One region of the Ruegeria sp. HKCCA5426 genome, then DNA from elsewhere that is predicted to be linked to it. Evidence: riboswitches for the same ligand, from Rfam matches in the RefSeq annotation. Region 1 holds a riboswitch; each other region holds the start of a gene.
What was found. A riboswitch is a leader RNA that binds a small molecule or an ion and turns the genes downstream of it on or off. The one in region 1 is predicted to bind cobalamin.
Positions count from the first base shown of each region.

Region 2: it holds a riboswitch for cobalamin, as region 1 does, so the genes downstream of both, GOV87_RS06725 (DUF1636 family protein) here and GOV87_RS03355 (DUF1636 domain-containing protein) in region 1, are expected to answer to the same signal.
Region 3: it holds a riboswitch for cobalamin, as region 1 does, so the genes downstream of both, GOV87_RS05955 (hypothetical protein) here and GOV87_RS03355 (DUF1636 domain-containing protein) in region 1, are expected to answer to the same signal.

Region 1 is NZ_WQGH01000002.1:159,118-166,306, reverse strand. It holds gene cobN (cobaltochelatase subunit CobN) at 1-1,072, opposite strand, end outside; gene cobW (cobalamin biosynthesis protein CobW) at 1,076-2,131, opposite strand; gene GOV87_RS03355 (DUF1636 domain-containing protein) at 2,128-2,517, opposite strand; cobalamin riboswitch at 2,602-2,811, opposite strand; gene GOV87_RS03350 (NAD(P)-dependent oxidoreductase) at 2,950-3,906, shown strand; gene GOV87_RS03345 (hypothetical protein) at 4,276-5,367, opposite strand; gene GOV87_RS03340 (hypothetical protein) at 5,781-6,227, opposite strand; gene GOV87_RS03335 (GIY-YIG nuclease family protein) at 6,321-7,148, opposite strand; gene GOV87_RS03330 (hypothetical protein) at 7,173-7,189, opposite strand, start outside.
Region 2 is NZ_WQGH01000003.1:318,187-325,375, reverse strand. It holds gene GOV87_RS06740 (iron ABC transporter permease) at 1-381, opposite strand, end outside; gene GOV87_RS06735 (ABC transporter substrate-binding protein) at 383-1,330, opposite strand; gene GOV87_RS06730 (ABC transporter ATP-binding protein) at 1,343-2,134, opposite strand; gene GOV87_RS06725 (DUF1636 family protein) at 2,131-2,487, opposite strand; cobalamin riboswitch at 2,588-2,794, opposite strand; gene GOV87_RS06720 (iron chelate uptake ABC transporter family permease subunit) at 2,889-3,686, opposite strand; gene GOV87_RS06715 (metal ABC transporter ATP-binding protein) at 3,686-4,417, opposite strand; gene GOV87_RS06710 (Fur family transcriptional regulator) at 4,420-4,932, opposite strand; gene GOV87_RS06705 (zinc ABC transporter substrate-binding protein) at 4,989-5,996, shown strand; gene GOV87_RS06700 (GTP-binding protein) at 6,299-7,189, shown strand, end outside.
Region 3 is NZ_WQGH01000003.1:161,185-168,373, reverse strand. It holds gene GOV87_RS20640 (hypothetical protein) at 1-923, shown strand, start outside; gene GOV87_RS20400 (5'-nucleotidase C-terminal domain-containing protein) at 844-1,470, shown strand; RNA gene ffs (signal recognition particle sRNA small type) at 1,510-1,608, shown strand; cobalamin riboswitch at 1,728-1,951, shown strand; gene GOV87_RS05955 (hypothetical protein) at 2,127-2,441, shown strand; gene GOV87_RS05950 (dual specificity protein phosphatase family protein) at 2,444-2,941, opposite strand; gene GOV87_RS05945 (DNA polymerase III subunit gamma/tau) at 3,111-4,871, shown strand; gene GOV87_RS05940 (YbaB/EbfC family nucleoid-associated protein) at 5,105-5,449, shown strand; gene recR (recombination mediator RecR) at 5,514-6,107, shown strand; gene GOV87_RS05930 (hypothetical protein) at 6,142-6,615, opposite strand; gene GOV87_RS05925 (hypothetical protein) at 6,764-7,189, shown strand, end outside.

The DNA of each region.
Region 1 (7,189 bases):
CTTCGATCCGTTCCTCCTCGGCCCGGTGGGCAAAGCGGGAATATTCCAGATGCGGATCACGCTTGCCCGGTTCCTTGAACGAGGCGATGCCTGCGTTGATCCGCCCGTCCACCTCGGGCAGAACGACATGCATGGCAAGGTCGGCGGGGGACAGACCTCGTTCCGCCTCGGCCCAGGCTTTGCGGCGTGAGGTGGCCAGCGCGACCTGAAACACGGGGACATTCGCTGCGTCCAAGGGCGAGGTACCAGAGGCGCCCTTTCCCGAGAAAGACGTGGCGTTGAGGATCGCCGACGGAGAAAGCGATACGATGGTGTCGCGCAGCCAGTCGGCGGCGGCGGGGGCTTTCAACGAGGGGGCGAACAGGCCCACAGCCTGAAACCCGCGCGCACGCAGGCTGCGGATCAGGGCCGCCACGGGGGCGGTGTCTGCGGATGTGAGATAGGCGCGGTAGAAACTGACCACAACGCGTTTCGCATGGCCGGAAAACGCCTGTTCTGCCGGGATCACGCCGCGATCCGGGCACCAAACACCGCAGTCGGGGATGGTCTTGGCCCCCATCACCGGACCCGCATACAACCCCGCTGCCAGCGCCATCTGCGCCAAAGCGGCTTGTGCTGCGACCTCGCCCCCCGTGTCGCACAGATGTGCCAAGCGCTGCAGGGTTGACACGGGCAGGGTGGAATAGTCATCCAGCCGCGTATCCTCGCGCCCATCGGCGGGCAGCACGGCCACAGCAATTCCTTTGGCCTGCGCCAGCGCCAGAACCTGTTGCAAGCCATAGGCCCAATAGGGCACCCCGCCAATCAGGCGGATCAGGATACCCTTGGCACCCTCCAAAGTCTGCTCCACATAGGTGTCAACGGACAGAGGATGTTTCAGCGCCGTCAGATTGGCCAGCCGCAGGGTCGGCATCCGCCCCTCGGGCCCGCCACCGCGATGCCAGCCCGCCGCGAATGCGCCTAGGTCACTGTCGGAAAAAGAAAGCACCACCAAATCCGCCGGGCTCTGGCCCAGATCGGTCGGGGTCTCGGATTCCTCGAGCCCGTGGCTTTCGCGGAAGACGACGTGCATGATTTACTCGGCGGCCTCTTTCACACCCACAAGGATATCACGGATTTCCGCTTCCTTTATATCGTCATGCTCGGCGATGACGACCAACCGCGAGCGGCGCGCCTCATCCGGTTCCCAAAGGCGATCATACTGATGACGCACGCGCGCGCCCACGGCCTGCACCAGCAGGCGCATCGGTTTGCCTTGAACGGCGGCATAGCCTTTGACGCGCAGGATGTTCAGTTCAGACGCCAGACGTTCGATTTTGGCCACCAGATCGGCCGGGTCGGCCTGTTCGGGCAGTTCGACGATGATGCTTTCGAAATCGTCATGTTCGTGGTCGTCGTGACCGTCATGATGGCTGGGGCGCGCATCCATGTCATCCTCGGCAGCCGCTTCAAGTCCTAACACAACACGGACGTCCACGGCACCTTCGGCAACCTCAACCACAGGCAGCGGGCGAGGGGACTCGGCGGCGATGATCTCGCGCGCTTTGGCGACGCCTTCGGGACCGGCCAGATCCGGCTTGGTCAGCAGGATGATATCGGCGCAGGAAATCTGATCCTCAAACACCTCGGATAGGGGCGTTTCATGGTCAATCGAGTCATCGGCCAGACGCTGAGCGTCCACGGCCTCGACATTCGGCGCAAAGCGACCGGCAGCCACAGCCTCGGCATCGGCCAGCGCGATCACGCCATCGACGGTGATTTTCGAACGGATATCGGGCCAGTCGAACGCCTTCAGCAGCGGCTTGGGCAGGGCGAGGCCAGAGGTTTCGATCAGGATGTGATCGGGACGCGGCTCCAGCGCCATCAGAGCTTCGATGGTCGGGATGAAGTCGTCGGCCACGGTGCAGCAGATGCAGCCGTTCGCCAGTTCCATGATGTTCTCTGCCGGGCAATCCGGGATCGAGCAGGATTTCAGGATGTCGCCATCGACGCCAACATCGCCGAACTCATTGACCACCACGGCCAGACGTTTGCCCTGCGGGTTCTGCATCAGGTGCTTAACCAAAGTTGTTTTGCCCGAGCCCAAAAAGCCGGTGATCACGGTGACGGGGAGTTTTTCCAAGTTGCTCATTTCTGGGCTCCAATCGGGGGAATGCGGGCCGCGCAGTTTTTGCGGAAATGTTCGGGGCGTTCGCGCCATTTGACTAAGCCGTCTTCGGTCGCAAGGTACTTGGTCGCACCTTCGACGATGGTTTCGACATGGTCGCTTTCATTCAGGTGCTCATACACGAACGTCCAGCGTTCGGGCCCACCGCGTAGAACGATGGAACAGCCCTGATCACAATTCGACAGGCATTCTACGGCTTTCAGGATAACGCCCTCTGGCAGCGTGGCCTGTTCAAGGGCTTTGTGCAGCAATGCGCCGGGCCGCTGCGCGTCGTCCTCGACGGGCAGTCCTCGGCGACAGGTGGTGCAGACCAGCAGCTCGACTGGTGCAGTATCGGTCACGTCTCTCATCCCCCCAAATCCTCTTTGTGGGGGACGGGGTCTCATGCGGGCCACGCGTTGCGACATGGACCCGACACCGGAACACCCCGTCCGGTTACATCTTCGGGCGTTGGCAGGTCTCCCGGCTTGCGGATATCGGGGCATAGCCCTGTCAGATGTCCCGCCTTCCCGACCTTTTTGGCCAGTGGCTTTGGGCACCCTCTCCGGTCACGGTCGCGGGGGCGGCTGTGTTTCACGGAAGACCCGCTGACACATTCCCTTTTCATCCATCCTCAGATGGACACCAACGGATCGGACATGCGGCACCCGGCAGGGGATTGTCAAGCGACTCGCAGATATCTGCGCTACCAGAGTGAAAAAGCGACCTGACAGCGTCGCTGGGCGGCATGACTTGGGGGCAAGCGTCATGCTGCCATGTCCTAAACAAGAGAGGTATGTCGCATGAAGGTAGGCTTTATCGGGCTGGGCAATGTGGGTGGAAAACTATCGGGATCCTTGCTTCGCAACGGGATCGACCTGACCGTGCATGATCTTAATCCCGATCTGGTGGCTGAATTTGTTGCGCAGGGTGCAAAGGCCGCCGAAAGCCCTGCGCAGTTGATGCGCGACAGCGATGCGGTCATTACCTGCCTGCCATCACCCGCCGCGTCGTATGCGGTGATGCAAGAGATGCTGCCCAATGTCCGTACCGGCAAGATCTGGATGGAGATGTCCACCACCGACGAGGCCGAGGTCAAACGGCTGGGTGCCCTTGTAATCGAACGCGGCGGCGCAGCGGTGGATTGCCCTGTGTCGGGCGGGTGCCACCGCGCTGCGACGGGCAACATCTCGATCTTTGCGGGCTGTGACCGGGATACCTTTGAGCGTATCCTGCCATTTCTGACGACAATGGGCCGGCGCATCCTGCACACCGGTGATCTCGGCTCGGCCTCGGTACTGAAGGTCCTGACAAACTATCTGGCCACGGCGAATCTGATCACTTGCGCCGAAGCATTGGTCACCGCCAAGGCGGCCGGTATGGACCTGAATACCACGTATGAGGCCATCAAGATCTCTTCGGGTACATCCTTTGTCCATGAGACAGAAAGCCAGGTCATTTTGAACGGATCGCGGGATATCTCATTCACAATGGACCTTGTGAAAAAGGACATCGGCCTGTTTCAGGAGGTGGCAGACCGCGCCGGTGTTCCGCTTGAAATGAACCCGCTGATGATCCGCATTTTTGACGACGCCATCGCACGTTACGGAGAGCGGGAGCTTTCGCCGAACATTATCCGGCGCCTGGAGGATGCGACGGGGCTGGATGTCAGCGCCCCAGGGTTTCCACCCGAGATGGAAGACGATGAACCCGAAGAGCCAGGGTACGAGGTCGTCCCTCAGGGTCGCAACGCCGTTTAGTTATTCATGAATTCCGTCACCTTGCCGCCGCGCGCTTGTCCACCGGGCGCGCAGCGGTCCTCCTGTGGGCAGGATCGCTTTTCTAGCAACAGAAGCAGGGTAAGGCCTACGGGAACAAAAATGCCATTTCTTGATGGGCTTAGGCGCAGGGAGGGCGCTATTGCCTAAGTGCTTAACTCGAGCACCACAGAGCTAAGTCGATGATTTAGAATAAAATGGAGGCGAGTACCTGTTTTAAAATCGAACCCAATCTGAACTAATTGATAATAAAAACAGATGCTTAAGCGAGCCTCGCATTCTTCGTAACCAAGAAATGTTGCGGGATTTGTTGCGGGATTTGGTTGCGAACTCTCTCACAACCAAATCGCCTTAACCTTCATCATCTTTTAGCTTTGGTATCCCGAGAATTGGGTCATCACTAGGCTCTGGGAAGATCAACTGGTTTTGCGTTTCCAACAGTTGATCGTAGATTTCGGCTTCACTCTCATCAACGGTTTCGTCCGCGTCATCTTCCTCTGTTTCGCTGGGTGGCGCTATCCTCAGTTCGATAGTCAGGCCCCGCTCCATTTTCGCCAACAGAGAGTTAAGTGCCCAAGTCAGTTGCCCTTTTAACTCTCCCTGTTGAGCTTTGGTAGCTTTACCCTCCTTAAGAAGAGATGCCACCTTCTTCTCGACTTCTAGTTTGATGGTTTTTTCAATCTTTTTGTCGAAAAACTCCTCGATCTCCTTTGGCGTAAAGGCCTCGATCTGCGCGGTTTCAGCTCGAGTTTTTCTGATTTGCTCGACAGAATACCAGACGCCGATTCCCCAAGTTACGACGCCCCCGAACATGAGAGCTATTTCCTTTGCCATGATAAGGAAAAACAGTGGGTCTGTAGTCGAAATGCTGCCGACAGAAGCTTTTTGATATTGGCCTGTAGCAGTAACAGAAAAGAAGCGAACCATATTTCGGATGTCTTTAAGCTCGCCCAGCATACTTTCGAACTCATTTTCGAAGATTGCGCGCGGTATCTGGAAGCCTACTTCGGTCGTTCCTTCCGTCGGAGTTGGATAACCGAAACCGAAAAACTTGAGATTTGAGGCAAACTGATTGAGTTGCTGAAAGGTTTGAGTGCGATCAGACGATAGCTTTTGGACGAATTCTCGAGCAACACTTGGCGTCATCGCATTTTCTTGAATTTTTCTGGATATCTCGTCAGCCAGTTCTTGGTCGAAAGTGTCGAACGAAATTTCTAGAACGCGATCATAGTCTTGCGGAGTGAACTCTGAAACGAATTCTTCGAGTGATTGGCGCAGAGCGGTCAGTTTCTCTGATACTGCGCGCTGGTGCTCCGCGTTCTGTGGTTGGTTCACTAGGTTGTTCAGTGCTCCGTCAAGTTCTTGAAAGCAGCTCTGGGTCGCTACTTGGCTTTCCACTCTCAAAATTTTGTCGACGATTTCACTAAGCTTGTCAGTATTCATTTCGGTCCCGATAGAAACAGATGGATGCAATGGGCATGAAGAAAAGAGGAATGGCGCGCAACGTAAAGTGGAAGGAAAGTGGCTAGAATACAGTGTTGCGGGAAATATTGCGGGATTTTGGGTTTTGCCGCCAGTAAGTTGCTCGAATACTTAAGTTAAGAATCTGAAAAGATTATGAAAATTTTTCTTGACGGGCTGTTTTATGTCAATGAATTTGACGTTTTCTGGAGGCGAGTACCGGACCCGCTACCATTTTTCTAAGCCATTGAATAACCAGAGTTATCGAGTGTGAGGTTGGCTGGTGTGTCTCACTTTGTGTCACATTTTTTGATAAGGATTGCTGTTTCTGTCAACCGTGCCCTCATCGTCGCGTATATAGGCATCTTAGTTTCCGAGGGATTTGAGTGAAGAAATCAGGGTGGCACCCCCTGTGTAGTAAATTTTTTAACGCTGGCGATTGCAGTTCCGTAAGGCTCCTGGTGTAGGCGAATTACCTCAGCTCGGTTAATACCCGTATCTTTTAAAGCTTTAGCTTTATCCATGGCCAATACTCTACTCGATTGCGGAAACCCGACGCATTCGTCTCCCGAGCCCAACACCAACAACCAAATGAGCTTCTCTCTCGGAAATGTATCTTTAGAACTATTGTAGTCACTAGGGGTGCCTTTTATTGGTATAATGGAAGTGCTTCCGCCCCATACTCTTTCAACCCATGAAACCACGGCCTTTGCATCATCTTGGCTCCAGTAAGGGAAAGCCCTTTTCTTGTTGTCACCCTCTGTATGCAAGCGGGTGACGATCAGCGCCCATTCAGGTTCTCTCCCCCGATTTTTATCGTAGTCAGGATTGTATATCGCCATTTCCGTCCTGCACTTCGTTGTCCTACAGCTTGCAGTTGTCTTTTACTGAATGATTGTCGTTTCAACCTCGGTTTGTATCAACAGCTGAGTTCTTCACACGAGGCTTTTTGAATTATTGCTCTGGCTTTTAGCTGCGTACCAATCTTCGATGTTCTTGCAGAGAAACCCTACAAAAGGATCGCGAAACAAAGGTTCTTTAAAGCCATCCGGAAAAAATACTGGGTGGACATGCTCGTCCATCTCCCAACGACCCAAATATTCACCCTCTCTTGTGACAACCGAGCCGTCATCACACAGGTTGATAGCAAAGCGCAGAGGTTCTTCCAATGACACGCCAAATGTCCTTAACAAATACGACGTTTCCTCTTTAGACCGCATCACTGGTTCGATAGGTATCTCTAGCTTTGCGTAATTTGGTCTCTTTACTTTTTTCCGTACTCTCTTCTTGGCCCAAGGAGGGCTAGGCATTGTCGCCGCATTTGCCATCTGACGCTTCATGTTTTCAGCGTCAAACGCTCCGCAAGGTTTGTCTTGATCGTAAAAAACAGGCGCAACATCAGAAATTTTTGGCATTCTCAAGAGGCTTTTGGCGACACTAAGTATCGAGGTGTTGAACTTTGGGGCAAAGGCTCGGATTGCCGTACTTTCCCTCTCATCCATTTCTGAGGGAGCGCATGGCGCAATTGCCAAAGACCACGGAAGAGAAGTGTCTGATACTTTGTGATAGTGGTTTCCAAGACTTTCAATTGTGCGCCTTGAAAGGTCCCAAGACTGACCGATGTAAACAATCTCCCCGGCACATCCTATGAGATATATACCGGATCCAAATCCATGTTTTTCCAGAAGGTCTTGGATGTCGTCATGCCAATGGCGAACGAAGACTTGACGCTTCCAAAGGCTGTAAAACGAACTGCTTGCCATCGTTCTGCTTCTCTTGCTTTGCGTTTAAGATTGGATCGCTT
Region 2 (7,189 bases), on a different contig from region 1:
AAATGCAGCCAGCGGCAGCGTCCAGAATCCCAGGATGTCGCCGGTCACCGTAATGACGATAACCGCACCCGCCGCCGCACCCGACGAAAGGCCGAACAGGAAGGGATCAGCCAAGTCGTTGCGTGTTGTGGTCTGAAGCACTACGCCGACAACGCCCAGCCCTGCACCGATCACGGCCGCAAACAATGCACGCGGCAAGCGAAGGTCAAAGACAATGCGGTGCAGCGGCGACACCTCGCCATCCGCCATGCCGGTGCCCAGCATCACCGCATCCAACGCAACCGCGGCTGGAATTTGCGTCGTGCCGTAAATGGTCGAAACCAGCAAAAGGGCGGTCACAACAACCGCCCCCAGCAAGAGTGTCAGGCCAAAACGGCCCATATTAGTTCAGGCCCGGGTGCATCGCGTCGGCCATTTTCGAAATCGCCGCGATATTTGCGGGTCCGGGAGTCAGTTCTTCGTAACGTAGGCCAATCCAGCGCTCGTTCCTGACCGCGTCGGTCTGCGACATCACGGGGTGTTCCTGCAGAAACTTGAACGTGTCTTCCGCGCCGTTGCCGGTCTGATAATCCAGCAGCACCAGAAATTCGGGGTTCGAAGCTGCCACAGCCTCCCACGAGGTGCGGCCCCAGCTTGTGTCCATGTCATGAGTGACATTCGCACCACCAGCTGCAGCGATCATCGCGTCAGGGATGGCGAATTTACCCGCGGTAAAGGGCGCGTCGGCTGGCCCATCCAGCAGGAAAACACGGGGTTTTGGCAGGTCCGCAGTCTGCGCCTGGATCGCTGCCAGTTCCTCTTTCCAGCCGGAAACCAGAGCCTCGGCCTTGTCTTCAACATGCATGACCTCGCCCAGACGAAGCACATCATCAAACAACAGGTCCATGCTGGCCTCGGGACGGTCCTTGTCCAGATGCACACAGCTTTCCGTTAGGATCATTGTCTTGATGCCAAAGGGTTCCAGCGTGTCGGGCGTCACGTCGCCCCCCGGCTTCATCCCATAGTACCAACCCGCGAAGAACAGGTCAGGCTCTACCGCCACAAGGTTCTCAACAGTTGGGTATTTCGGCGCAAGCTCGGGGATGTCACCGCGCAGCGTGTCAAACTCGGGGCTGGTCTTGTACCAGCCGGTGATGCCGGTCAGACCCACGATCTTGTCCTGCAGACCCAACGCAAAGGCCATGTCGGTCATGTTCATATCATGCACAACCAGACGCTCGGGCTGGGTGTCGAACACCAGCGGCGCACCGCAATTATCAACTGTGACTTCGTGCGCGACGGCACCACCTGCCAAAACGGTGGTCAACGCCACAGACAAGATCTGTTTCATTCAGAAATATTCCTATTCATAAGTTGTTATCGAGGTTTTTCGGATATCCAGCGCCCGGATCACGCGCCCTTCGTGGTGAAAGCACAGGTAATCGACGCCAAACGTGTCACTAACCCTGTCCGGGGTCAGCACATCGGCGACCAGCCCAAAACCGGTCAGCCGTGTATCTTTCATCAATGCCACATGAGTGGCAAATTCTGGGATCATCACCAGATCATGCAGGATCATCACCACAGTGATACCCAGTTCAGCGACCAGCGAAAGCATCCGCCCCTTCGTGTCTGGATCCAGATGGTTGGTGGGTTCGTCCAGAAACAAAAGCGTAGGATTCTGGGCCAAAGCACGGGCGATATGCGCGCGCTGGCGTTCCCCCCCGGACAGAAAGGCCATCTTTTTTTCGGCCAAAGCACTAAGCCCGGTAAGGCTCAGGATTCTGACCAGATCCGCGGCGTGTTCCTCGGCAGAGCGGTCTGCACGGATCGGAATCTGGCCCAGCGCCACATAATCCCGCAACAGCAACCTGCCATCCGGGAACTCCTGCTGACTGACCACGGCGATCGTCCGCGCCCGATCCCGTGCGGACATCTGTTTCAGGCTGCGTCCGTTGACCAGAACATCACCCTGATTCACCTCGTGCGCGCCGCATAACAGATTCAAAAGCGTCGTCTTGCCTGCCCCGTTGGGCCCGGCAATTGCAAGGATTGCGCCTTCGCATAATGTGAATGAGACCCCCTGCAGCAGTATATCGCCACTAAGAACCTGATGGGTCAGATCACGCGCAACCAAAATAGCTGGGTTGGTCATGGACACACCCCTTTTTGAATTTGGGGCATGCGGGACAGTGTCTTTGTGAACAGTTTTTCCGGACGCTCGGTCGCATTGGTCCAGCCATCTGCGCTGTTTTGGTATTGGTGGGCAAACTCAGTCAGTGCCTGGATATCCTGCGTATCAAGAATGTCACCAAAAAGGTACTGCGCTTTATCGACTGCCTGAAATCCGACAGTCACAGGCCGCGCGCATCCGGCCATGCAATCGACCATGCGGATGGAAAAACCATTTGGCAAACGATCGAACAGCGCGTCGGACAAGCCCTGCGCGTGTACCTCACCCTGACATGTTTTGCAGATGAGAAGAAAATGGTCAGGCGCTGACGGCATGGGTTCCTCCGCCTGCTTCAAAGCGCGGGCAGACAGTGCCGGAAATGTAAACACGATGTGCTCGTGTCATCAAAGCCTCCTTCCAGGACGCCCCGCCCCGGGTTGGTTAACATTTGATGGCAGGTCTCCTGACTTGCGGGTCGATGCTCGGCCATCCTTCCCGGCACTTGGGCCAGTGGGTTGTTGGCGTCGCTCACCGCTTACAGTTGCGGGGGCAGTCACGGACTTGGCGCCAAATGGCGGCCTCACCGTATTCCCTTTTCATCCCTTGGGCGCACCATCGGGAACCATCATCCGAACGAGTGCCCGAGATCACATGTCAGGTCAACGACAATATTGTGGCAGCCAATCAATTTTTGGCAGACGCAAAACCCCATTGACCAATCCAAAGTATAATTGTCCTACACCCCGCTTCGCGACCGCCATCCCGTGAGGCTGAAACCGGCAAACAAAACCGCGGCCACGCAGACGATTGAGGGACCCGCCGGTGTGTCAAACACATAAGCTGAGCGAAGTCCTGCTACGGCCGAGAAAGCCCCGATTGCCGCGGCAATCAATGCCATCGTTTCCGGAGATCGCGCCAGGCTGCGCGCGGCCGCCGCCGGAATGATCAGCATCGCGGCAATGAGCAACACGCCTACAACTTTGATCGCGACAGCAACCGTAACCGCCAGTGACAAAGTTAGGATCAACTGCTCGCGCTTGGGGTCGAACCCGGTGGCGTAGGCCAATTCTTCGTTCAGCGTAGCGGTCAGCAGTTGCGACCATCGCCATACGATCAACGCGACGACCAGCGCGGCCCCGCCCCAGATCACGACAAGATCGGTGCGCGAAACTGACAGTATGTCACCAAAAAGATAGGCCATCAGGTCGATGCGAATGCCCGACAAAAACGACACCGCGACAAGGCCAAAGGCAAGCGACGAATGCGCCATAACTCCAAGAAGGGTATCCATGGCATAACCGCGACCGGACAGCAATGTGACGGCCAACGCCATGATAAGCGCGACAACCAATGCGCCCAGAAAGACCGACATCTGGAAAGCCAGCGACAGCGCAACACCCAGGATCGCAGCATGAGCGGTGGCATCGCCAAAGTAAGCCATACGCCGCCAGACCACAAAACACCCAAGGGGGGCGGCTGCAATTGCCACGCCAATACCGGCGAGCGTTGCCCGCGTCATAAAATCATCAAGCATTATTCTGCCGCTTCGTGAGAGTGGTCGTGGTTGTGATCATGTTCGTGGCGATACAGGGCAAGCGCGCCACCGGTGCCTGTTCCAAACAGGGCGCGGTATTCTGGTGCCGAAGCAACCACGGCAGGCGACCCCTCGCAGCAGACATGACCATTGAGGCAGATCACCCTGTCCGAAGCACTCATCACAACGTGCAGCTCGTGGCTGATCATCAGGATGGCGCAACCGGTTTCCTGTCTCACCGCCTCGATCTGCTGGTAAAAACTGGCCGAGCCTCGCTGGTCGAGGCCTTGCGTGGCTTCATCCAGCAAAAGGATGTCGGGACGATTGATCAAAGCCCGCGCCAGCAATACGCGCTGAAACTGGCCCCCGGACAGTTGGGACATCTGGCGCTTCAAAAGATCCGGCACACCCGCCGCCGCCAGCGCCGCAGCGCAGTCATCTTTTGAAACACGGTGCGTCAGACGCATGAACCTTGCAACCGAGATCGGCAATGTCGGGTCAACATGCAGTTTTTGCGGCACATAGCCGATTTTCAGCCCAGGCTCCCGGGAAACATGGCCAGCAGAAGGATTTGTCGCACCGATGATGGCCCTAAGCAGACTGGTTTTGCCCGATCCGTTCGGGCCAACGATGGTGACGATCTCACCTGCCTCAATCGCCATATCCACATTTTGCAGAACGGTGTTCGCACCGTACCTTACGCTGAGTTTTTCAACGGTGATCAGGGTCATTTCTACGCCTTTTCGGTGCAGTCGGGGCAAAGCCCTTCGGCTTCTACAACCGTTCGTTCAATTTCGAAACCCGCCGCGCGTGCTGCAGCCCCCAAAACACCTTTGGCCGGAGTGGATTGCGCCTCGGCCACGGCTTCGCATTTTCGGCAGATCATGAAGGCCGGCGAATGAGAGGCCCCCGGGTGAGAACAGGCAACAAAGGCGTTCAGTCGCTCAATCTTATGCACGAACCCATTCTGAGCAAGAAAGTCGAGCGCACGATAGGCCACCGGAGGCTGTGACCCAAAGCCTTCCTCGCGCAATCGGTCGAGTATCGCGTACGCGCCCAGCGCGCGATGCTCTTGCAACAGCATTTCCAGAACCCTGCGACGGACTGGCGTCAGACGCAGTCCTTCTTCCTTGCACCGGTTTTCCGCTGCGGACAGCCCGGCCGCAACGCAAGTCTTGTGGTCATGCTTTTGGAACCCAACCGGAGCCGTATCTCCGGTTATTTCGGGTTGCGTATCACTTGTCATGTTATTCCATATCATGTATGTCGCTCGCAATGTTATAAAATCACACAGAGGGTCTGATGTCCAGAAAGCTTCTCCCACTATCTATCACCGCTGCATTCATGGGCGGAACGGCCTTGGCGGATGTACCCAATGTCGCGGTCGACATCGCGCCAGTTCACTCGCTTGTGGCACGGGTTATGGAAGGTGTCGGAACGCCCGACCTGATCATCTCACAGGGTGCCTCGCCGCACGAATACAATCTGCGCCCCTCAGAAGCTGCTGCGCTGCAAGACGCCAACTTGGTTTTTTGGATGGGTGAAGACCTGACACCGTGGATGGAAGGGGCCGTCGAGACCCTTGCTGACGGCGCAACCGTCACGACCCTGTTGGAAACGGATGGAACAATTCTTCTGGATTTCCGTGAGAACGCCCTGTTTGAAGCCCACGATCATGACGATCACGCCAAACATGACGGCCATGACGACCATGCTGAAACCAAAGGCCATGACGATGAACATGCCCATGATGATCATGACCACGAAGGGCATGACGACCACGATGGTCACGCGCATGGGGACCATGACCCGCACGCCTGGTTGTCGCCAGAGAACGCAAATACGTGGCTGAATGTGATCGCCGCTCAACTATCTGCGGCTGATCCGGACAACGCCGGTACGTATTTCGCAAATGCTGCGGCGGCGCGCGAAGAAATGGCGGCCCTGTCTTCTGAGATCGCCGAAACGCTCGAGCCGGTCCGAGGAGGCAGCTTTGTCGTCTTCCACGATGCCTACCATTATTTTGAAAATGCGTTTGATTTTCCCGCCTCTGGCGCAATTTCGATCGGTGATGCATCCGACCCAAGCCCGGCCCGCATTGCTGAAATTCAGGCGCGCATCAAGGACGAAGGCGTGAAATGCGTTCTGGCCGAACCGCAGTTCAATCCTGGGATCGTCGAGGTTGTGATGGATGGTGCCGACGCTAATACCGCGGTGATCGACCCGCTCGGCTCTGATCTTGAACCCGGAGCGGCGCTTTACCCCCAAGTCATTCGCAACATGGCGCAAACACTGGCCGATTGCCTTTGATCCCCTGCCCGGCCGAAGTTCAAAATTCGGCCGGGCTGAACGTCAGCGGCATCGCAAGTGAGTGTTTGCCCAAGTTCCGAGTGATCGCGATCCGCCGACGTTTTCAAATTCGCCCTAAAACCGAACGAAAGACCGACGGCCTTAGCCCCAATCCGCAAACATCCACGAGGCGGTTGTGGTTTACATTTTCATATCGTTACGTTATTACATATCATTATCTAAATTACGACCTCCCACCCCACGCCAACATGTTGCGAACCCGTCGCCCATACCCACCACGAAAGAAGAAGTGTTTTTAAGCTATGACTGATACCCGCCTTCCCGTTACTGTCCTGTCCGGTTTTCTTGGAGCTGGCAAAACAACCCTGCTGAACCGGGTTCTCAATAATCGTGAAGGCCGGCGTGTCGCCGTCATCGTTAATGACATGTCCGAAGTGAACATCGACGCCGATTTGATCCGGGCCGAAACGGAGCTCCGCCGTACCGGTGAATCTCTGGTTGAAATGTCAAATGGCTGTATCTGCTGCACCCAGCGCGATGATCTGCTGGCCGAGGTCCGGCGACTGGCTGCGGAAGGTCGGTTTGACTATCTCCTGATTGAATCCACTGGTATCTCAGAACCCCTGCCCGTCGCGGCGACTTTTGATTTTCGCGATGAAGACGGTGAAAGCCTGTCTGACGTGGCCCGCCTTGACACGATGGTCACCGTTGTTGACGCGGTGAACCTGCTTAACGACTACTCCAGCCACGACTTCCTTCACCACCGTGGCGAGACCCTTGGCGACGAGGACGATCGCACTCTGGTGCATCTACTGACCGACCAGATCGAATTTGCCGACGTTGTCATCCTGAACAAGGTTGCTGATGCCGGGCCCGAACGCACCGATGCAGCGCGCAAGATCATCCGTAGCCTCAATGCGGATGCAAAAATCATCGAAACGAACCAATCCGAGGTTTCCAGTGATGCCATTCTGGACACTGGCCTTTTCGATTTCGAAAAGGCGCATCAGCACCCCATGTGGGTCAAGGAGCTTTATGGTTTTGCCGACCACGTGCCGGAAACCGAAGAGTATGGCGTTTCGTCCTATGTTTTTCGCGCCGGACAACCCTTTGAGCCCGAGAAAATCCTGGTGCTGCTGAATGGCAATTTGCCCGGTGCGATCCGGGCGAAAGGTCATTTCTGGATTGCAACC
Region 3 (7,189 bases), on a different contig from region 1:
GAGCCGACCGCCCGGCAAGCTGGCAGGCGCATACGATTCTTGACCGGAACATCAAAATGCAGGGGCAAGATCTGGTTTTGAAAATCGGTGTGTTCTCTGTCCTCCCACCGCAGACGGCCAAGTGGGAAGCGCACCGCCTGAAAGGTGCCGTTTCGGTAGAGGACATCCTGACGTGCGCCCATCGAAAAACGCGGGAATTGCGATCCGGGGGATGCGATCTGATTGTGGCACTTGCCCATACAGGGCTTGGCGCCGCTGCACCCGCGCCCAACCTTGAGAATGCGGCTATCCCCCTGGCAGCGGTGCCCGGAATTGATGCGATTATTGCTGGGCATTCCCACTTGACCCTGCCCGGCTCTGCTCATCAGGGTCTGAAGCATGTAGACCCACAACACGGTCTTGTTCACGGAAAACCGGTTGTGATGCCGGGCGCGGCCGGTTCGCATCTGGGCATCATTGACCTGACGTTGCACCAAAAAGACGCGGGCGGGTGGTCGATTGGGAACCAACATGTGGAACTGCATTCTGTTTCACCAGCGACGCCCGCGGCCCCGACGGAAGAGGACACTGATCTGAAGCGTCTGTTCGCACAAGCACATAAAGAGACACGGTTGCACTCGGCCAAGCCTGTCGGCGAAACGCGTCAGAATTTGCACAGTTATTTCAGCTTCTGTGCGCCGGACAGGGGGGCTTGCGCTGGTCGCGGCAGCGCAAGCCGCCGCGTTGCGCCCCTTCCTAAAAGGAACAACGCACGAGGGCCTACCGGTTCTGTCAGCCGTATCGCCTTCGAAATTCGGAGGGCGCGCAGGGCCACGATCCTTTACCGACGTTCCGGCGGGTCAAATCCGGCTTCGCCATGTCAACGACCTGAACATCTTTCCAAACGAAATGCAGGCCGTCGTGGTTTCGGGCGCGCAGATTAGAGACTGGCTTGAGATGTCGGCTGGCGTGCTCAATCAAATGCACGCAGGTCAACAAATCGAACTGCGGAATTCCGCTCGCGCCGGTTACAATTTTGATATCCTGCACGGCCTTAGCCACCAGATCGACCTTGGTATGCCCGCGCGGTTCGACGCGGGCGGCAATTTGACGAATTCATCGCATAACCGCGTCAAGAATATTCGCCTTGCCGAGCACCCTATCGACGATCAGCAATCCTTTGTTGTTGCCCTCAACAACTACCGGGCCAGCGGAGGTGGGCATTTCCCCTTCGTAGACACCGCAAGGCAGATTCCGTTACCAGTTTTGTCGATCCAATGCATTGTTCGGGATTATGTCGCGGGCCGCCTTCCCGCGGATCCGTTGGCGGATGCGCCGCGGCCATTCACACTCAGACCGCTATCCGGGGCGTTTGCGATTCTCAGAACCAGTCCCAAGGCGCAGCACCATTTAGCTGAATTGCAGACGTATAACCCGTCAGTCATTGGGCGCGATGACGATGGTTTTTTACTAATCCGGCTTACGCTGTGACGGGTTGTCATCCGCAAACGAAATGCATATATCCACCCCTGAGAGGTTGGCGCGGGCGAGCGCCTCGCCAACCTGGTCAGGTCCGGAAGGAAGCAGCCACAACGAGCCCCGCTTGGGTCGATGTCCAACCTCTCACTTCCCCCCACATGCTTAAGGCTATTCCGCGATCCGGCATGAACAAGCCCGCCGCCCTATCGGGAAGACAACCCTGCGTCTAAAGCGGTGACAAAGCCCGCTTGACTCGGACCGATTTCACCGGATAGCGATGACTTGATGGTTCTCGACCCGGCTTACCGGGAAGGGATGAAAAGGGAACACGGTGCGGTCCTACCCCGGCGATGCCGAAACGGACCAATGCCGCGACTGCCCCCGCAACTGTAAGCGGTGAGCAATGCCGAGACACCACTGGCCCAACGGCTGGGAAGGTCGGCAAAGCGATGACCCGCAAGTCAGGAGACCTGCCATCTGACTGAAACCGAAACTCGGGCGGGGTGTCCGGGCAGGTCAAAGCCGCACAAAGCGACCTGACCCACGCCCCCCGTCCATCGCGCGGAGGGCGTACAATGATCTGGAAGACAAAAACGCACGAGTTTTCTGCAACAATTTGTCAGAAAACCGGCAAACCGTGTCCGGCCTTGGCAAGGATGGCACGTGCCATGGCGGACGCGATAGCAACAGCGCAGCCTGTCACAACCAAAGAGTTCGAGGTCGAAGGCAGCGGAGAGCTTTCGCATTGCGCAGAAGGGTGCACAGCACGGTTTCGCGCCCATTCAGATCTGATCAGGGTATATTGTGGAACGGCCCTGGAAACCCCGACAACAAAGTTGGACGATTACGCCGACATGATGTTCGGGACCAGCCTGTCGGCCATGCCAACCGGAACGCTGTCCGATATGCCCTGCGCAATGCTCGAGGTTACAACCTTGGGACTGCGTCCCGCGGCTGGTGACCCACAACCAGCCATGGCGTGACGTCAAAGCCCGGTTGATGCCGGTGCCGTGGCCCAAGCCATCTGCGCGTCGGTTTCGACGGCGCACGGCCGGACAGCGCGCAACCGGCGCAGCGCCTTATCCGGGGCTTCACCGCCTTCGACCAGCAAGCGCAACACAATCATGCCGGACCGCCCGCATCCGCCCCGGCAATGAACCAAGACCCGTCCACCCGCAGACAGGACGCGGTGTGCATCGGTGCTGGCGTTTGGCCAATCACACCTTACGTTCGATGACGGTGCGCCAAAATCCTGCACCGGAAGATGAACCCAAGTGATTGCGCGGCTCTGCAGGTCGCGCCAGAGGTTGTGCGCTCCTGCGGCTTCCAACTCACCGGAGGTTGTCATCGAAATCACCATGACTGGGCGCCATTGCATGATCCGCTCAAGATCCCCGGCAAAGTCGCCGAGCCGACCTGGCATTTGCGCCAAGCCCAACAGACCGGACCGAACCGGCATTGAGTAAATTTCAAACCTGTCCAAGGTGCGCACTCTGCCCGAAGGAAATGGCTGGGCAAGCCGATACACGCCCACCCGAACCTGTATCCAATGCGCCGCAGTAATCCAAATCGAATTTCATCGCTCCCTGCGGTGGACGTGAGCGGCAGGGGTCACTACGCTGCAAAGCTGATACGAATCCGACAGAGCAGACATGACCGAAACACCAAGCCCCGCCTATCAGGTGCTCGCCCGCAAATACCGTCCTGAAACTTTTGCCGACCTCGTGGGCCAGGACGCCATGGTACGCACCCTGAAAAACGCGTTCGAGGCCGACCGGATAGCGCAGGCCTTTGTCATGACCGGCATTCGCGGTACCGGCAAAACCACCACCGCGCGGATCATTGCCAAGGGCATGAACTGCATCGGACCAGACGGTGAAGGCAAAGCGACAATCGAACCCTGCGGCCAGTGCGAACACTGCGTGGCCATCATGGAGGGCCGCCATGTCGACGTAATGGAGATGGACGCCGCAAGCCGCACCGGTGTGAACGACATTCGCGAGATCATCGAAAGCGTCCGCTATCGTGCCGCCAGTGCGCGCTACAAGATATACATCATCGACGAAGTTCACATGCTGTCGAACAGCGCGTTCAACGCTTTGCTCAAAACCCTTGAAGAACCGCCAGAGCATGTGAAGTTCATCTTTGCCACAACCGAAATCCGCAAGGTTCCGGTGACGGTCCTGTCGCGGTGTCAACGCTTCGACCTGCGCCGGATCGAACCCGAAGACATGATCGGCCTGCTGAAAAAAATCGCAACTGCCGAGAACGCTCAGATTGCCGAGGACGCCTTGGCGCTGATCACTCGTGCGGCGGAAGGTTCGGCCCGGGATGCGACCTCGCTGCTGGATCAAGCCATTTCGCATGGTGCCGGGGAAACCAGCGCGGATCAGGTGCGGGCCATGCTGGGGTTGGCTGATCGCGGGCGGGTGCTGGACCTGATGGACATGATCCTGCGCGGCGATACCGCCGGAGCGTTGACGGAGCTTGGCGGTCAATATGCCGAAGGTGCCGACCCGCTGGCCGTACTGCGCGATCTGGCCGAGATCACGCATTGGGTCTCGGTGGTCAAGATTACGCCGGACGCAGCCGAAGATCCGACAGTCTCGCCTGACGAACGCGCCCGGGGCGTCCAGATGGCCGAGGCCCTTCCCATGCGCATTCTGACCCGGATGTGGCAGATGTTGCTGAAAGCACTCGAAGAAGTTTCGGCAGCGCCCAATGCCATGATGTCCGCAGAAATGGCTATCATCCGGCTGACCCATGTCGCCGACCTGCCCACCCCGGAAGAGCTGATCAGACGTCTTCAGGACGCCCCGCCCCCTGCCCCGAACGGCGGGCCCGGCGGTGGAATGTCAGCGCCGACACAGGGCACCGTTCAGGCACATGCGCCAGCGGCACAATCCTACGCGGCGCCAGCGGGTGGTGGCGCGGGCGCACCCAGCGCGGCTTTGGCGCGGGACACACAGACCGCTCTGGCCCGGTATCCGACATTCGAACATGTGGTTGAACTGATCCGCACAAACCGGGATGTGAAACTGCTGGTCGAGGTTGAAAACGGCGTGCGTCTGGTTTCGTACCAGCCGGGGCGGATCGAATTTACTCCGGCCGACAACGCTCCGACGGATTTGGCGCAACGACTGGGGTCAGCGTTGCAACGCTGGACCGGAAATCGTTGGGCGGTATCGGTCGTATCGGACGGCGACATGGCGACAATTGCCGAAGTCAGGGACGCGGCAGACCTCGCCCTGCGCGCTGAGGCCGAGCAGCATCCGCTGGTTCAGGCGGTGCTGAAACAATTCCCCAAGGCTCGGATCAAAAGGATCGAAACGCCCGAGGAACGCGCCGCAAAGGTCGAAACCGAAGCCTTGCCCGAAGTCGAAGACGAATGGGACCCGTTCGAAGAGGACTGAACCCTTCGCGAAAAACACCCGAAATACTCCCGCACCCGCCACGGACCATCGGCTGACGCCGACGGCCCTGAGCGGACTTGGGCCCGGCAGCGCGGGCAAGGCCCGCGCTGCCGGGCCCAACGGGAGAAAAGGTCTTGCCAAAGACCTTGACGTCAGGCGGGAGACCTACGGCCCTTGTGCCCCGCGGGTGCCGCCCGTATTTAGGCTTCAAACGGACTTACAGGAGAAACACGATGCTCAAAGGACTCGGCGGTCTGGGCGACATGGCCAAGATGATGAAATCCGCACAGGATTTGCAGACCAAGATGACCGACATGCAGGAAGAACTGAACACCATCATGGTTGTCGGCGAATCTGGTGCCGGGCTGGTCAAGGCCACCGCAACTGCAAAAGGCGAGCTGAAAGGTCTGGACATCGACCCGTCGATCTTCAATGGCGACGACAAGGAAGTGGTCGAGGACCTGATCCTTGCTGCCATCAAGGACGCACAGACCAAAGCCGCAGAGCGGTCGCAGGAAGAAATGGCAAAGCTCACCGAAAGCATGGGCCTGCCCGCAGACATCAAGCTGCCGTTCTGATAGACACTCCTGACGAAACACAGGCCGGGCGCGCATGCCCGGCCCATTTGCAGGAGCGCGCGCAGTGAGTTCGAACAGCGACATCGACAACCTGATCGACCTGTTGGCCAAGCTGCCGGGTCTGGGTCCGCGCTCGGCCCGCCGCGCAGTGCTGCACCTGATCCGCAAGCGTGCCCTGCTGCTGACGCCCCTGTCAGACGCCATGCAACAGGTCGCTATCACCGCCCGCGAATGCCTGAACTGTGGCAACGTCGGCACCACCGATATCTGCGATATCTGCGACAGCGAGGCCCGCGCGACTGGTGAGCTTTGCGTGGTCGAAGACGTTGCCGACCTTTGGGCGATGGAGCGCGCGGGCGTGTTCAAAGGCCGCTATCACGTGCTGGGCGGCACATTGTCGGCACTGGACGGCGTCGGCCCGGACGAGCTGCGCATTCCGCGCCTCAAGGACCGGGTGGTCGCCGAAGGAGTTTCCGAGGTCATCCTCGCCCTGAACGCCACAGTCGATGGCCAGACCACAGCGCATTACATCGCCGATCAGCTAGAGGGGCAGGTCCGCCTGACCTCTCTGGCGCAGGGCGTGCCGATTGGCGGAGAGCTGGATTATCTGGATGACGGGACGATTACAGCGGCGCTGAGGGCGCGGAAAGAACTTTGATCTTATCAAAAGTTCCGGGTGACAAATGCTCCGGCTAGTCTCTTGTGATTCCACATTGTACCACCCATTCGTGCGGCAAAACATTGACTGCGATGTTGTTTGGCAGTTGGTAAAACGACATGGTTCGGTAGCTCCAAGCATAAGGAACGCAGTCCTTAAGCGCAGCCGCATGCAAATAGAACTGAAACTCTCTTGGCGCATTTCGAAGCGTCTGAAAGAATGAGTTTCTGAACTCCGCATCCGCATCAAAAACGTTGATCGATCTAGCGCGCAGGACGCTTGCATAAGATCCGACAAAGACGCTTGATAGGCTCATGGCCAAGACAATGAATACTGGCAGGGTTATATGAGATTTGAATTTTAGCCTGCTTAAGAACGCACTGAACAACAAACCAAAAAATCCGCCAAAAAACACGAAAACCGGCCAAAAAGGGGCGCCCAATCGACCGCTCCAAAACGTAACAAATGCAATTGGCTGAAGAATATTTCCGAACAGGATAAGCGCCATTGCGGTGTATGCAAAAACACTGCAAAAAATAGTTAGCAGCAGTTTCAATGAACCAAATTACCCAATTCCATACAGAGAAATTATGCCTTTGTAGTTCAACAAAAAGTCACTAACGTCAACAGTACCAAATTAGCTATAGAGTTGTTTAGTGACCCGCCTTCTCGCCCTCACCCTCGCCGCCTTCACAGCAACCGTCGCCTGGTCGCAGGAACTCGTCGACAAAGGCTTTGCCGAGGGTTGGAACATCATGATGGACCCTGCGCTTGGCAACGGGTGCTTGATCCAGACGGTGTATGAGGACCTCTCGGTGGTTAGGATCGGTTACGACGCGCTGAACAATCGCGGGTATTTTACGGTTTTCAACAAAGCGTGGGGCGACATCGAACAGGGCCAAAGCTATCCCATCCGGTTCGAACTGGATGGCAAAAGTTTTGATGCCACGGCCACGGGGTTCAAATTGGACCGCGTGCCGGGTGCGACCGTGTTTTTCACCGACCGGAACTTTGTGAATGCGATCGCTCAGAACCGCACGATGACCGTTTACAATCCGGCAGGGGAAACTGTCATGGCCATA